2 regions of the Klebsiella ornithinolytica genome follow, and region 1 is predicted to be linked to the other one. Evidence: predicted binding sites of a transcription regulator. Region 1 holds the regulator's gene; the other holds the start of a gene.
The links. Region 1 encodes Fur, which represses iron uptake genes when iron is present. Its sites were predicted from a motif close to ATAATAATGAGAACNACTATCAA; they were not measured.

Region 1 (7,215 bases):
CAATCGATGCGCCGTTGCCCGGCGCGGCGGTCAGACGTGCGGTGATCGGATCGCCGGCCAACTGGCTGGCGCTGACCATTTCCGGCGACAGCTTAGACAGCGCCGCTTTCTGTGCGGAAGTAGCCGAAGCCTGCAGACGGTTATAGCTCGGCGCGCCAAAGCGGGCAGCCAGTTCGTCGTAGTGCTCCTGCGGGTTTTTACCGGTGACGGCGGTGATTTCCGCCGCCAGCAGGCACATGATGATACCGTCTTTGTCGGTCGACCACGGGGTTCCGTCAAAACGCAGGAACGATGCGCCCGCGCTCTCTTCGCCGCCAAAACCGAAGCTGCCATCGAACAGACCGTCAACAAACCATTTAAAGCCCACCGGCACTTCCACCAGCTTGCGGCCCAGGTCGTTAACCACGCGATCGATCATCGCGGAGGAGACCAGCGTCTTACCAACGGCGACATCCTGGCCCCACTGCGGACGATGCTGGAACAGGTAGTTAATCGCCACCGCCAGATAGTGGTTCGGGTTCATCAGACCCGCCGGCGTGACGATGCCGTGACGGTCATAATCCGGATCGTTAGCAAAAGCCAGATCGAACTTATCGCGCAGCGCCAGCAGCCCTGCCATCGCACACTCAGAAGAGCAGTCCATGCGAATGGCGCCGTCTTTATCGAGGTGCATAAAGCGGAAGGTTTGATCGACGTGATCGTTGACGATAGTCAGGTCGAGTTTGTAGTACTCGGCAATACGTTTCCAGTATTCGATACCGGAACCACCCAACGGATCGACCCCGAGCTTCAGGCCGGCTTTCTGAATCGCCGCCATGTCGACGATATCCGCCAGCCCTTCGATAAACGGTTGCACCAGATCCTGCTCTATAACATGACCGGATGCCAGTGCCGCATCGAGGGAGATGCGCTTGACGCCCTGCAGACCCGAGGCCAGCAGTTCGTTAGCGCGATTCTCTACCACTTTGGTGACGTTGGTATCAGCCGGGCCGCCGTTCGGCGGGTTGTACTTAATACCGCCATCTTCCGGCGGGTTATGAGACGGCGTAATCACGATGCCGTCCGCCAGCGGACCACCTTTTTTGTTGTGCACCAGGATGGCATTGGAAATGGCCGGCGTCGGGGTGAAACCGTTGTTTTCCTGCACGATAACATCAACGCCGTTGGCCGCCAGCACTTCCAGTACGGAAATAAAGGCCGGTTCGGAGAGCGCGTGGGTATCTTTACCCACGTAGCAGGGACCGGTAATCCCGTTCTTCGCGCGGTCTTCCGCAATCGCCTGAGCGATCGCCAGAATATGCTGCTCATTGAAGTTATGGCGCCCTGCACTGCCACGATGGCCAGAGGTGCCAAACTTCACCGCATGCTCCGCGTTGCCCGCTTCCGGCTTCAGTACGTAGTACTGCGCGGTCAGCTGAGCGACGTTAATCAAATCACTCTGTTGTGCAGGCTGACCCGCACGCTTATCGATTGCCATTGCCTGATCCTTCTGATGCAAGGTGAATAAAACTAGATCGTGCCGCAGACCTTCTCAATTAATTCCGCTGGGAACTGCATCGACTGCATGATGTGTTCGATCATGCTGCACTTACGACCGGTATTGGTATTGGTGATAACCCACCACGGAGTACCAGGAACCTGTTTCGGTTTGGTCTGGTTACCGCTTTTTAGCAGGATCCGCGAATCTTCGGCAAAGTACACGCGGGTGCGCCCGTGCAGAGACTCGGTGGCCTCAGCAAACGCTTTGTTATCTAAGGAGTACAGCGTGGTCAGGACCAGCATGAAGCGGTTTACCGCGCGTTTTTGTTCGGCGTATTCATCAGATAACAGCAGCTCGCGCATCGCGCGGACTTTATCTTTCGCCGGATTCACGGGCTTCGCTTCGACGGCAGGCGTCGCAGCCGGCGCCGGCGCAGCTTTTACGACCGGTGCGGCAGTCTGGGAAACGGCGGAAAATTTCAGCATGCGCCGTAAAATGTCGGATGCACTCTCGCCAATATGCTGGGTGTGGCTGGCAATATAGCGATAGAGATCATCATCAACTTCAATTGTTTTCATCTTAATCCAGTGCGATATCTTATTCTGAATACAAGTTGTCAGGATTATAAGGACAAATCCTGACCGCGGATAGCGTCAAACCAGGATGGCGGTAAAACTCAGATAGCTCTGGGTCTTGCAGCCGGATGGCAGAATGTCCAACATAATACCCTAACCCGACGAAGCGAAAAAAAGAACTTTGCCATGAAATTAAATAGCCGCACGCAATCTGCACAAAATCCGCACAATAATTCCCCTGTTGTCCTGGTTCACGGTCTGTTTGGTAGTCTCGACAACCTGGGCATCCTCGCCCGCGACCTGGTGAACGACTACGATATTTTGCAGGTTGATATGCGCAACCACGGTCTTTCCCCCCGTTCGCCGGAGATGACCTACGCGGCGATGGCGCAGGATCTGATCGATACTCTTGACGATCGGCAGATAGAGAAAGCCATCTTTATTGGTCATTCGATGGGGGGGAAAGCGGTCATGGCGCTTACCGCACTGGCGCCGGAGCGCATCGCTGGCCTGGTCGCCATTGATATTGCCCCGGTGGACTACCACGTGCGCCGTCATGATGAAATTTTCAACGCCATCAATGCCGTCACCGACGCCGGCGCCGCGTCCCGTCAGCAGGCGGCCACGGTGATGCGCCAACATCTGCAGGAAGAAGGCGTGATTCAGTTTCTGCTGAAATCCTTCGTTGATGGCCAGTGGCGCTTCAACGTACCGGTATTATGGGATCAATATCCGCACATCGTGGGCTGGCAAACGGTTCCTGCCTGGCCTCATCCGACCCTGTTCATCCCGGGAGGCAACTCGCCGTACGTCACCGATGAGTATCGCGATACCCTGCTCGCCCAGTTCCCACAGGCGCGAGCGCACGTCATCGCCGGCGCCGGCCACTGGGTGCATGCGGAGAAACCGGAAGCCGTCCTGCGCGCCATTCGTCGCTATCTGACCGCTTTGCAGGCTTAACTGGCTAAAAACTGCCCGACCGCGCTGCAGAATGCCCGCGGTCGTTGGCGCAGCGGTTCGCCTGATGTATTATGGCGCGCTATCTGTGTCGGCTATAGCCCGGCAACTTGTTTCCCCGAAGTCACTCTGAATCATGGCAAAAGAACAAACGGACCGTACGACATTAGATTTGTTCGCAACCGAGCGTCGCCCGGGTAGACCAAAGACCAATCCGCTTTCGCGCGATGAACAACTGCGCATAAATAAACGCAATCAGCTCAAACGCGACAAAGTTCGCGGCCTGAAGCGTGTGGAGTTAAAACTCAACGCTGAAGCGGTTGATGCGCTCAACGAGCTGGCGGAAGCTCGCAATATGAACCGCAGCGATTTGATCGAAGAGATGCTGATGAACCAGCTGGCAACCCTGCACAGCCGGGATAAAGCCTGAAAATCCTCAAAAAAACACTTTCATGTAGCAGAGTGTGCAGTCGGGCGTGATTGCTGTTTCCGCGCCCTCCCCTGTTCTGCTATGATTGCCGTTATCTGCGGGCATTACGCCACTACCACATCATTAAGTTTCAAGAGGTTATTTTACTCATGGCAATCATCGGCATCTTTTTTGGCAGCGACACGGGCAACACCGAGAATATTGCAAAAATGATTCAGAAGCAGCTTGGTAAAGATGTTGCTGATGTTCACGACATTGCCAAGAGCAGCAAAGAAGATCTGGAAGCCTACGACATCCTGCTGCTCGGCATTCCGACCTGGTACTACGGTGAAGCTCAGTGCGACTGGGATGACTTTTTCCCGACGCTGGAAGAGGTCGACTTTAACGGTAAACTGGTTGCGCTGTTTGGCTGCGGCGATCAGGAAGACTACGCGGAATACTTCTGTGACGCGCTGGGCACCATCCGCGACATCATTGAACCGCGCGGCGCCACCATCGTTGGCCACTGGCCGACCGCGGGCTATCATTTTGAAGCCTCTAAAGGCCTGGCGGATGACGATCACTTCGTCGGCCTGGCTATCGATGAAGACCGCCAGCCGGAACTGACCAACGAACGCGTGACTCAGTGGGTTAAGCAGGTCTCTGAAGAGCTGCACCTCGAAGAAATCAAAAACGCCTGATGATTGTGCGGCGTTACCGTTAAGTTTCGCCGCATTAATAGATAGAAGCAATCAAACTAATAGCTACAAGTTTTTAACTTTTAATCACATATCTGTACAATGTCCTCTGATTTAACGAGGTCAGGTGACGTAGTTTGTAGCTGGGACCTCGTTTTTGACAGCATACAAGGCCCGATACTTGCAGTTTTCATTTAACGATGGCAGTTCTATAATGAGACGCATTGCATCGGGTGATTCTCTGTATTACTTCCGCTGATGGAAGTAGATCGTTTAGCAACAGGACAGATTCCGCATGACTGACAACAATACCGCATTAAAGAAGGCTGGCCTGAAAGTCACACTTCCACGATTAAAAATCCTGGAAGTCCTGCAGGAACCGGATAACCATCACGTCAGTGCGGAAGATTTATACAAGCGCCTGATCGACATGGGTGAAGAGATTGGTCTCGCTACCGTTTATCGCGTGCTGAACCAGTTTGATGATGCTGGCATTGTGACTCGCCACAACTTCGAAGGCGGTAAATCTGTTTTCGAACTGACCCAGCAGCACCATCACGATCATCTTATTTGTCTCGATTGTGGCAAAGTGATCGAATTCAGCGATGAGTCTATCGAAGCGCGTCAGCGTGAAATCGCCCACCGCCACGGCATCCGTCTGACCAACCACAGTCTGTACCTTTACGGTCACTGTGCGGAAGGCGACTGCCGCGAAGATGAACATGCACACGACGCGCTGGAAAAGTAATTTCCCACCGCGTGGACCACAAAAAGCCAACCTGACGGTTGGCTTTTTTTATGTGCAAACGCCTACCCTTTTCTGCGCGCGGTATGCTCGTCGAAAGCACGGGTAAACGGTTCCTCATCCCAGCGGTTTGCCAGCGCTTCTCGTACCAGAGCCTGTTGGGTTTTCGGTACCATTCCACCTAATGGTGGGTCGGTATCAAGATTGGTGGGGAATGCGTAGCCCCGGGCAGCCACGGCAATCAGTGCCTGAACATCGCCACAGGATTGCGCGCCATGCAAAACGCCTGATGGTTAACATCAGGCGTTTTTACTGACAGGAGCTGGCGCCCGCGATCAGGGCCTGGTGTTGTTGCTGCGAATCTCTTTCCAGATACGATCGCAACGCGCTTTCACCGCCTGGTCATTGCCGGTACGGGTCGCCTGAATACACTGTTGGTAATCCAGAACGCGCACGCTTTCCTGGCTGGCAAACGCCTGATGCTGTTTATCTTCTTTCAGCACGTCGAGAACGCTCTGGCAGGCCTGAACCTTATCCGGATTCCCTTCCGCCGTATTGATACAGGCGCTGTAAGCATCTTTTAGTTTCGTATCTTCTTTTGGCGCGGGGGACTGCGTACAGGCTACCAGGCCCGATGCCATAACCGCGATGAGCAATAGCTTCTTCATAATTGACCTCTCAGGTTTGCGGCAGGTTTACGCCTGCCGCCGCGGCATCAGAAAATAGTGAACGGAGCAATAACCATGAACTTCACGTCACGCTCATCCTGGAAGATATTGCCATAGCCACCGCTCCAGCTCGGGATGTCGGAGTGGTTGTCGTATTGGGTAAAGTGCAGTTTAAACAGCGTTCCTTTTGCCCGGCCGTCCTGTACGGTGTACATGGCATCGAGGCTATACGCGGACTCTTCCAGCCGTTTGTCCGGATTGTAATAGGCGTCCGGCGTGGACATTCTGCCCGGTTTGGCATCCCATGCGTAGACGTAAGAGGCGCCAAACGCCCAGCCCGGCATATTCCAGTTTTTCATGTCATACATCGCGCCGAAGAACACCGCTTTTTCACCGTTGGCGTTGAAGTCAGAACGGTTATCCCACCATACATCAAGACGACCGTTGGAAGAGGCATAGGTCGGGGTCATACGCTGCAGGAAGTAGCCCTGCTGGCCTTCAGCTTTCACCCAGGTGCCTTCCAGACGCAGGTCGAGGACATCAGCAACCTTGTAGCCAAAGGTCAGCGCCTGCAGCCAGGCAGTCCCGTCGTAGATATCGTTCGTGCCGCCGTTACTGACTTTGTCGCGCGTGCCATAGAACTGGTAGCTGGTGTTTAACGGCGTACCCGCGATATCAAATTTGTAGCTGGCCTTGGCAAAATACTGGTCGATATAGCCTTCAGCCTGGCCAAACGCCGCTTCCAGCACGAGGTCATTTTTAAAATCGTATTTGGCGCCCAGGGAGTGCAGATAATCGACTTTGGTTTTCTTGTCGTTCTGGTAGAAATTATCCATCTCGATGTGCCATGGCGCTTTGTATTCGTTCGTCCACATATAGGAGAAACTCAGCGCGCCGGCATCACCGTAATCAAAGTTGGCGCCGGCTTCAGCCCCCTGGTAAGTACCCGGCATAAAGCTCCAGTGCGGAGCCAGCAGCGTTTGCCCGGTTGGCTGGATATAACCGCCGCGAGCCCACACCGGGCCATATTTAAATTTCGCCGCAGCTTTATACAGGCTGATTCCGCTCTTATCGCCAGAGTAATCTTCGTCGTAGGCTTTATTCTTTGAGGAGAAGGCAATTTCGTTCGGGTGACCGCTTTCGCTGCTTTCCGCCATTTCAATTGCGGTGAAGGCAGCCACGTCAATACCAAACATATCAGCGGCATAGCCGGACTGGAAATCCAGATTGGCGTTCCAGGTCGAATGGGAAAGGTTGGTTTTGTATTTATCGCCGTCGGTCACATCTTTCCGGTCGCGCTCACGCTGCCAGTAGTAGATGCCGCCGGTTAAGGTGGAATCATCAATAAAACCTGCTGCGCTGGCCTGCGGAACAACGATCCAGCCCGACATCGCGGTGACGGCGGCAATAGCCAGCGCCAGCGTACTACGTTTGCCACTAAACGTACGCATGTGCATATCCTCTTTGACGTTTTAAAAACGCGGAGCCAAAGGCAAGCCGCGAAAAAATAAATAAGACTGCTAAAAAGGTGGAGCGGTAAAAGCCGCGTAACCACTGTTGATAGACTATTTTTCGTGACGCGAATTATCAATCTCTTTCGCCGATCAAAGCTTAAGATTATGACAAAGCGCACATATTCTATTTCTTTTTGTAACAATATCAGGCCTCATCCTTTTTTATGCG
Region 2 (7,215 bases), 2.0 Mb from region 1:
GTCGCTGGACAATGCGGAAACCTTCACGCTGCCGATGTTCGATTTGCAGATCCCAACCTCGCTGCCAGGTGTCGATACGCACATCCTCGACCCGCGTAACACCTACGGTTCGCCAGAGCAGTGGCAGGAGAAAGCCGAGCAGCTGGCGAAGCTGTTCGTAGAGAACTTCGAGAAGTACACCGATACGCCAGCGGGCGCCGCGCTGGTCGCTGCCGGTCCGAAGCGCTAACCGTGTATTTATAAAGAATAAGCCGGGCAATGCCCGGCTTTTTTATGCTCTCGCGCCGACCCGCGCGATTCAGACTGCCGCGAGCGGCCGCTTAACTCTCTTTGCTCTGTTTCGTCGGCGTTAGCGCACGTTGAACCGGAACCGGCAGCCAGGCGCGAATCAACAGCCCGCCCCGCTCGCTGGAGCCAATCTCCAGACGACCGTTATGGTTATCGATAATACGCTGCACAATCGCCAGCCCCAGCCCGGTACCGCTGGTGCTGCGGGCGCTATCGCCACGCACAAACGGCTGGAACAGATGCTCGCGTTGTTCTGGCTTAATCCCCGGGCCATCATCCTCGACCTGGAACCAGGCGCTGCTGGCTTCGCTACCGCTGCTGACCTTAATCCAGCCGTTGCCATAACGCGCGGCGTTAACCACCATATTGGCCAGCGCGCGCTTGATAGAGAGCGGATGAATGCGCAGCGGGATCTCGCCGGCCTGCAGGTCCGTCGCGATTTCACGTTCGTAACCGCTTTCCGCCGCGATAACTTCACCGAGCACCGAGTTAAGATCCGCCAGCTCCATCGGCATCTCCTGGCCCGTGCGCAGGTAATCAATAAACTGCTCGATGATGGCGTTACACTCTTCAATGTCTTTGTTGATCGACTCGGCAAGGTAACCGTCTTCTTCCCCCATCATCTCCGTCGCCAGGCGAATACGCGTCAGCGGCGTACGCAGATCGTGGCTGACGCCGGCCATTAACAGCGTACGATCGTCTGCCAGCTGTTTTACGCCTGCGGCCATGTGGTTAAAGGCCCGGGTGACCGAACGCACTTCGGATGCACCGTACTCCCGCAGCGGCGGCGGAATGATGCCTCGCCCGACCTGCAGCGCCGCATGCTCAAGATCGACCAGCGGCCGGTTTTGAATACGGATAAACAGCCAGGCGCCGCCGATCGCCAGCAGCATAATCGCCAGGGTATAGCGGAACAGCGGCGAGAAGTCGCCCTGGTGGATTTCCGTCAGCGGTACGCGCACCCAGATATTCGGCGACAGCCAGGTTTTCAACCACACCACGGGGGAGCTTTTGTTGACCTCGACCCGCACTTCGGTTGGCCCTCCGAGCTGGTGCGCCATCTGCTGACTTAAAAACTCATAGTGCTGCGCCCAGCGCAGGCCTGCGTCTTCCGCCGCTTCATTGGAATAGAGCGAAATGCCCAGTTCGCGATAAATTTCGCGACGAAACGCCGGCGGCACCACCAGCTGGGTGCCATCCTCCAGCTGCAGTTTATCGGTCATCAGCATACGCACTTCGTATGCCAGCACCTTATTAAACTGCTGGAGGCTCGGTAGAATCGCAAAATTCAGCACCACCAGATAGGTCGTCACCAGGCTGACAAACAGCAAGGTGACAATCAATAACAGGGTGCGAGCAAACGAGCTTCGCGGCGAAAAACGCACGCGTTTCATGCCTTAGAGCCGTCCGGTACGAAGACGTAGCCTAGCCCCCACACGGTCTGGATGTAACGCGGATGGGCCGGATCCTCTTCGACCATGCGGCGCAGACGGGAAATTTGTACATCGATGGAACGCTCCATCGCGGAATATTCGCGACCGCGAGCAAGGTTCATCAGTTTATCGCGGGAGAGCGGCTCACGCGGATGGCTAACCAGCGCTTTCAGTACCGCAAATTCACCGCTGGTCAGCGGCATCGGTTCATCTTCACGGAACATCTCGCGGGTGCCGAGATTCAGCTTGAATTTACCAAAGGCGATGACCGCCTCTTCCTGTGACGGCGCACCCGGCAGCTCATTCGCCTGGCGACGCAGCACGGCGCGGATACGGGCCAGCAGCTCACGCGGGTTGAACGGTTTTGGAATATAGTCGTCCGCACCGATTTCGAGGCCCACAATACGGTCAACCTCTTCCCCTTTCGCCGTAACCATAATGATCGGCATCGGGTTGCTTTGGCTACGCAGACGACGACAAATGGAGAGACCATCTTCGCCCGGCAGCATCAAATCCAGCACCATCAGGTGGAAGGACTCACGAGTCAACAGACGATCCATTTGTTCAGCGTTGGCGACGCTTCGAACCTGGAAGCCTTGCTCGGTCAGATAACGTTCGAGCAGCGCACGCAGGCGCATGTCGTCGTCGACAACCAGAATCTTATAATTCTCTTGCATTGTTTATACTCCCAAAGGTTCACTGCAATTGTCAGTGCGTATTCTCAAAAAAGCCCGGGTCGCCGACCAGCTAAATCTGGTATATATTCCAGGCTAAATTGTTACAAAGCATATTTAACAGCAGCTTAAGTATACATTTAATCATAAGACACATTATTTATCCTGTCGGTATTATTACGCACTACGAATTGTGCGCAACCGCACACCGCCGCGTACAGTGTCCGACAATCAGAAGGTAGAACGATAAATGAAAACGCCGCTGATCACCCGTGAAGGGTATGAAAAACTTAAAAAAGAAATGGACTATTTGTGGCGTGAAGAACGCCCTGAGGTCACCAAAAAAGTGACCTGGGCGGCCAGCCTTGGCGATCGTAGCGAAAATGCCGATTACCAGTACAACAAAAAACGGCTGCGTGAAATCGACCGCCGGGTACGCTATCTCACCAAATGTCTGGAAAATCTGAAAATCGTCGATTACTCCCCGCAGCAGGAGGGCAAGGTGTTTTTCGGCGCGTGGGTTGAAATCGAAAACGATGATGGCGACACCAAGCGCTTTCGCATCGTCGGTTACGATGAGATTTTCGGACGTAAAGACTACATCTCTATCGACTCGCCGATGGCTCGCGCGCTGCTGAAAAAAGAGGTCGGCGACCTGGCGGTGGTCAACACGCCCGCCGGCGAAGCCAGCTGGTACGTCAACAATATCGAATATGTGAAATAGCGCGTCCGGAACAATCTGAGAGCCTCGTGCCACGACTGGCATTTTGCCGTGCCAGTCCGTATAACTATCCCCCTGATTTTCGATCCACAAGATGAAATAGACATGATGAATGATTCGCTCTGCCGCATTATTGCGGGTGAACTTCAGGCCAGGTCTGAACAGGTAGAAGCTGCCGTTCGCCTGCTTGATGAAGGGAACACCGTGCCGTTTATCGCACGCTATCGTAAAGAAGTCACCGGCGGTCTGGATGACACGCAGCTGCGTAATCTGGAAACCCGCCTTGGTTATCTGCGTGAACTGGAAGACCGCCGTCAATCGATCCTCAAATCGATCGGCGAACAGGGTAAGCTGACCGATGCGCTGGAAAAGGCGATTACCACCACGCTGAGCAAAACCGAGCTCGAAGACCTTTACCTGCCATATAAACCGAAACGCCGCACCCGCGGGCAAATCGCCATTGAAGCCGGGCTGGAGCCGCTGGCGGATCTGCTATGGAACGAACCGTCCCACGATCCGGAAACAGAAGCGGCGAAGTTTGTCGATGCCGATAAAGGCGTCGCCGATACCAAAGCCGCACTGGATGGCGCGCGTTATATCCTGATGGAGCGCTTTGCTGAAGACGCCGCGCTGCTGGCGAAGGTGCGTGACTACCTGTGGAAGAATGCGCACCTGGTTGCCACGGTAGTGGGCGGCAAAGAAGAGGAAGGGGCAAAATTCCGCGACTACTTCGATCACCATGAGCCTATCGCTACCGTCCCTTCGCACCGCGCGCTGGCGATGTTCCGCGGCCGTAATGAAGGCATCCTGCAGCTGGCCCTGAATGCCGACCCGCAGTTTGACGAGCCGCCGAAAGAGAGCCACTGCGAACAGATTATTATCGACCATCTCGGTTTACGCTTGAACAATGCCGCAGCCGACAGCTGGCGCAAAGGGGTTGTCAGCTGGACATGGCGCATTAAGGTGCTGATGCACCTGGAAACCGAGCTGATGGGCACCGTGCGCGAACGCGCGGAAGATGAAGCCATCAACGTGTTTGCCCGTAACCTGCACGATCTGCTGATGGCCGCCCCCGCCGGGTTGCGCGCCACCATGGGCCTCGACCCAGGCCTGCGTACCGGCGTGAAAGTCGCCGTGGTAGATGGCACCGGTAAACTGGTCGCCACAGACACCATCTATCCGCACACCGGACAGGCCGCCAAAGCGGCATCTGTCGTCGCCGCGCTGTGTGAAAAGCACAACGTTGAACTGGTCGCTATCGGCAACGGCACCGCCTCCCGCGAAACCGAGCGCTTCTTCCTCGATGTGCAGCAACAGTTCCCGAAAGTCACCGCGCAGAAAGTGATCGTCAGCGAAGCCGGGGCTTCCGTCTACTCAGCTTCCGAACTGGCGGCCCTGGAGTTCCCGGACCTCGATGTTTCTCTGCGCGGCGCCGTTTCAATTGCCCGTCGTCTGCAGGATCCGCTGGCCGAGCTGGTTAAAATCGATCCGAAGTCCATCGGCGTGGGCCAGTACCAGCACGACGTCAGCCAGTCACAGCTGGCGCGCAAGCTGGATGCGGTGGTCGAAGACTGTGTTAACGCCGTCGGCGTGGATCTGAACACCGCTTCCGTGCCGCTGCTTACCCGCGTGGCGGGCCTGACGCGGATGATGGCGCAGAACATCGTCGCCTGGCGTGATGAAAACGGCCAGTTCCAGAACCGTCAGCAGCTGCTGAAAGTCAGCCGCCTCGGTCCCAAAGCCTTCGAGCAGTGCGCCGGGTTCCTGCGCATCAACCACGGCGACAACCCGCTGGATGCCTCCACCGTTCACCCGGAAGCATATCCTATCGTCGAGCGCATTCTGGCCGCCACCCGGCAGGCGTTAAGCGATCTGATGGGCAACAGCAGCGAATTACGCAATCTGAAAGCGGCCGACTTCACCGATGAGAAATTCGGTGTGCCAACCGTCACCGACATTATCAAAGAGCTGGAAAAACCCGGCCGCGACCCGCGTCCGGAGTTTAAAACTGCGAAGTTCGCCGATGGCGTGGAAACCATGAACGACCTGCTGCCTGGCATGGTACTGGAAGGTGCGGTTACCAACGTCACCAACTTTGGCGCCTTTGTCGATATCGGCGTTCACCAGGATGGCCTGGTGCATATTTCGTCGCTGTCGAATAAATTCGTCGACGATCCGCATACCGTCGTCAAAGCTGGCGATATCGTGCAGGTTAAAGTGATGGAGGTCGACCTGCAGCGTAAACGCATCGCACTGACCATGCGTCTTGACGAGCAGCCGGGCGAGAGCAACACCCGGCGCGGCGGCGGGAGCGATCGTGCGCAGGGCAACCGCCCGGCGGCAAAAGCGGCGAAGCCGCGCGGCCGTGAGGCGCAGTCCGCTGGCAACAGCGCCATGATGGACGCGCTGGCAGCAGCCATGGGTAAAAAACGCTAACCCTTTCCCGGCCCCTCATTGCAGGGGCCGCTTTCTCCGCCTTATTCTCTGACCCCATGTTGGTATACTCCGGAAACCGATTAGCTCTGGCTAATAAAGGCGAGTAAATAAGTTATTTATTAAGGTTTCATTTTGTTAACCAATGAAACCTTAATTAAACATTAAATGACAAAATAAATATTACCCTTATTTAGCGCTACAGTGCAGACCTTGCGTCATATCAAAAAAACAGCATATTTCCGGCAAATGTCGATTATTAAACCATTTATGTATTGATGATAAAAACCATTATCATTATCATCATTCATAGTAAATATATCTTCTTCTCCGTTGACTATGCTCCCCGGTACTGTGCGATGACCGCACACGGTAAACTCTCGTTCAGTTAGCGATTACAGGTAGGCCCTATGCAATTCACTCCTGATAGTGCGTGGAAAATCACGGGTTTCTCTCGTGATATTAGTCCGGCTTATCGTCAGAAACTATTGTCTCTTGGCATGCTGCCAGGTTCCTCTTTTAATGTGGTCCGCGTCGCGCCGCTCGGCGATCCCGTGCATATCGAAACCCGACGTGTAAGTCTGGTATTACGCAAAAAAGATCTCGATTTAATAGAACTGGAAGCGGTTGCACAATAACACCTGACCCGATACTCAGAGTCTGAAATATGAAAAAGTTAACTCTTGGTTTAATTGGTAATCCGAACTCCGGCAAAACAACATTATTTAATCAGCTTACCGGCGCTCGTCAGCGCGTCGGCAACTGGGCCGGGGTCACCGTCGAACGCAAAGAAGGAGCCTTTACCACCACCGACCACCAGGTCACGCTGGTAGACTTGCCCGGCACCTATTCGCTGACGACGATCTCTTCACAGACCTCTTTAGATGAGCAGATCGCCTGTCACTATATCCTCAGCGGCGATGCCGACATGCTGATTAACGTGGTCGACGCCTCAAACCTGGAACGCAACCTCTATCTGACGCTGCAGCTGCTGGAGCTGGGCATCCCCTGCATCGTTGCGTTGAATATGCTGGATATTGCCGAAAAGCAAAAAATCCGGATCGACGTTGACGCGCTGGCAGCCCGCCTGGGTTGCCCGGTGATCCCGCTGGTCTCGACTCGCGGACGCGGTATCGAAGCCTTAAAAATGGCCGTCGACCGCCACCAGCAAAATACGTCGCTTGAGCTGGTGCACTACCCGCAGCCGCTGCTGCGTGAAGCCGAAAAGCTGGCTCAGGAAATGGCGCCAGAAATTCCGCAACGTCAGCGTTGCTGGCTGGGTCTGCAGATGCTGGAAGGCGATATTTACAGCCGCGAGTACGCCGGAAACGCTGCGCATAAGCTCGACGATGCCCTGGCGAATCTGAGTGCGGAAATTGCCGATCCGGCGCTGCACATCGCGGATGCTCGCTATCAGAGCATTGCCGCCATCTGCGACGCCGTCAGCAACACGCTCACCGCTGAACCGAGTCGTTTCACCACCGCGATGGACAAAATCATCCTCAGCCGCGTGCTGGGGCTGCCCATCTTCTTATTTGTCATGTACCTGATGTTCCTGCTGGCGATCAACATCGGCGGCGCGTTACAACCCATCTTTGACGCCGGGTCCGTGGCTATCTTTATTCACGGCATTCAGTGGCTGGGCTATACCCTGCATTTCCCGGAC

Region 2: a site for Fur is predicted at 5,831-5,853, ahead of feoA (ferrous iron transporter A). Genes of this name have one in related genera too.

Annotation. Positions count from the first base shown of each region.
Region 1 covers NZ_CP130153.1:3,946,292-3,953,506, forward strand. Annotated here, with positions in the region: gene pgm (phosphoglucomutase (alpha-D-glucose-1,6-bisphosphate-dependent)) at 1-1,477, opposite strand, end outside; gene seqA (replication initiation negative regulator SeqA) at 1,510-2,058, opposite strand; gene ybfF (esterase) at 2,242-3,015, shown strand; gene ybfE (LexA regulated protein) at 3,149-3,442, shown strand; gene fldA (flavodoxin FldA) at 3,592-4,122, shown strand; gene fur (ferric iron uptake transcriptional regulator) at 4,415-4,867, shown strand; gene Q1L34_RS18880 (hypothetical protein) at 4,930-5,145, opposite strand; gene Q1L34_RS18885 (ChiQ/YbfN family lipoprotein) at 5,200-5,532, opposite strand; gene chiP (chitoporin ChiP) at 5,580-6,983, opposite strand.
Region 2 covers NZ_CP130153.1:399,461-406,675, reverse strand. Annotated here, with positions in the region: gene pckA (phosphoenolpyruvate carboxykinase (ATP)) at 1-229, shown strand, start outside; gene envZ (two-component system sensor histidine kinase EnvZ) at 321-1,682, opposite strand; gene ompR (osmolarity response regulator transcription factor OmpR) at 1,679-2,398, opposite strand; gene greB (transcription elongation factor GreB) at 2,646-3,119, shown strand; gene Q1L34_RS01795 (Tex family protein) at 3,222-5,552, shown strand; gene feoA (ferrous iron transporter A) at 5,960-6,187, shown strand; gene feoB (Fe(2+) transporter permease subunit FeoB) at 6,217-7,215, shown strand, end outside.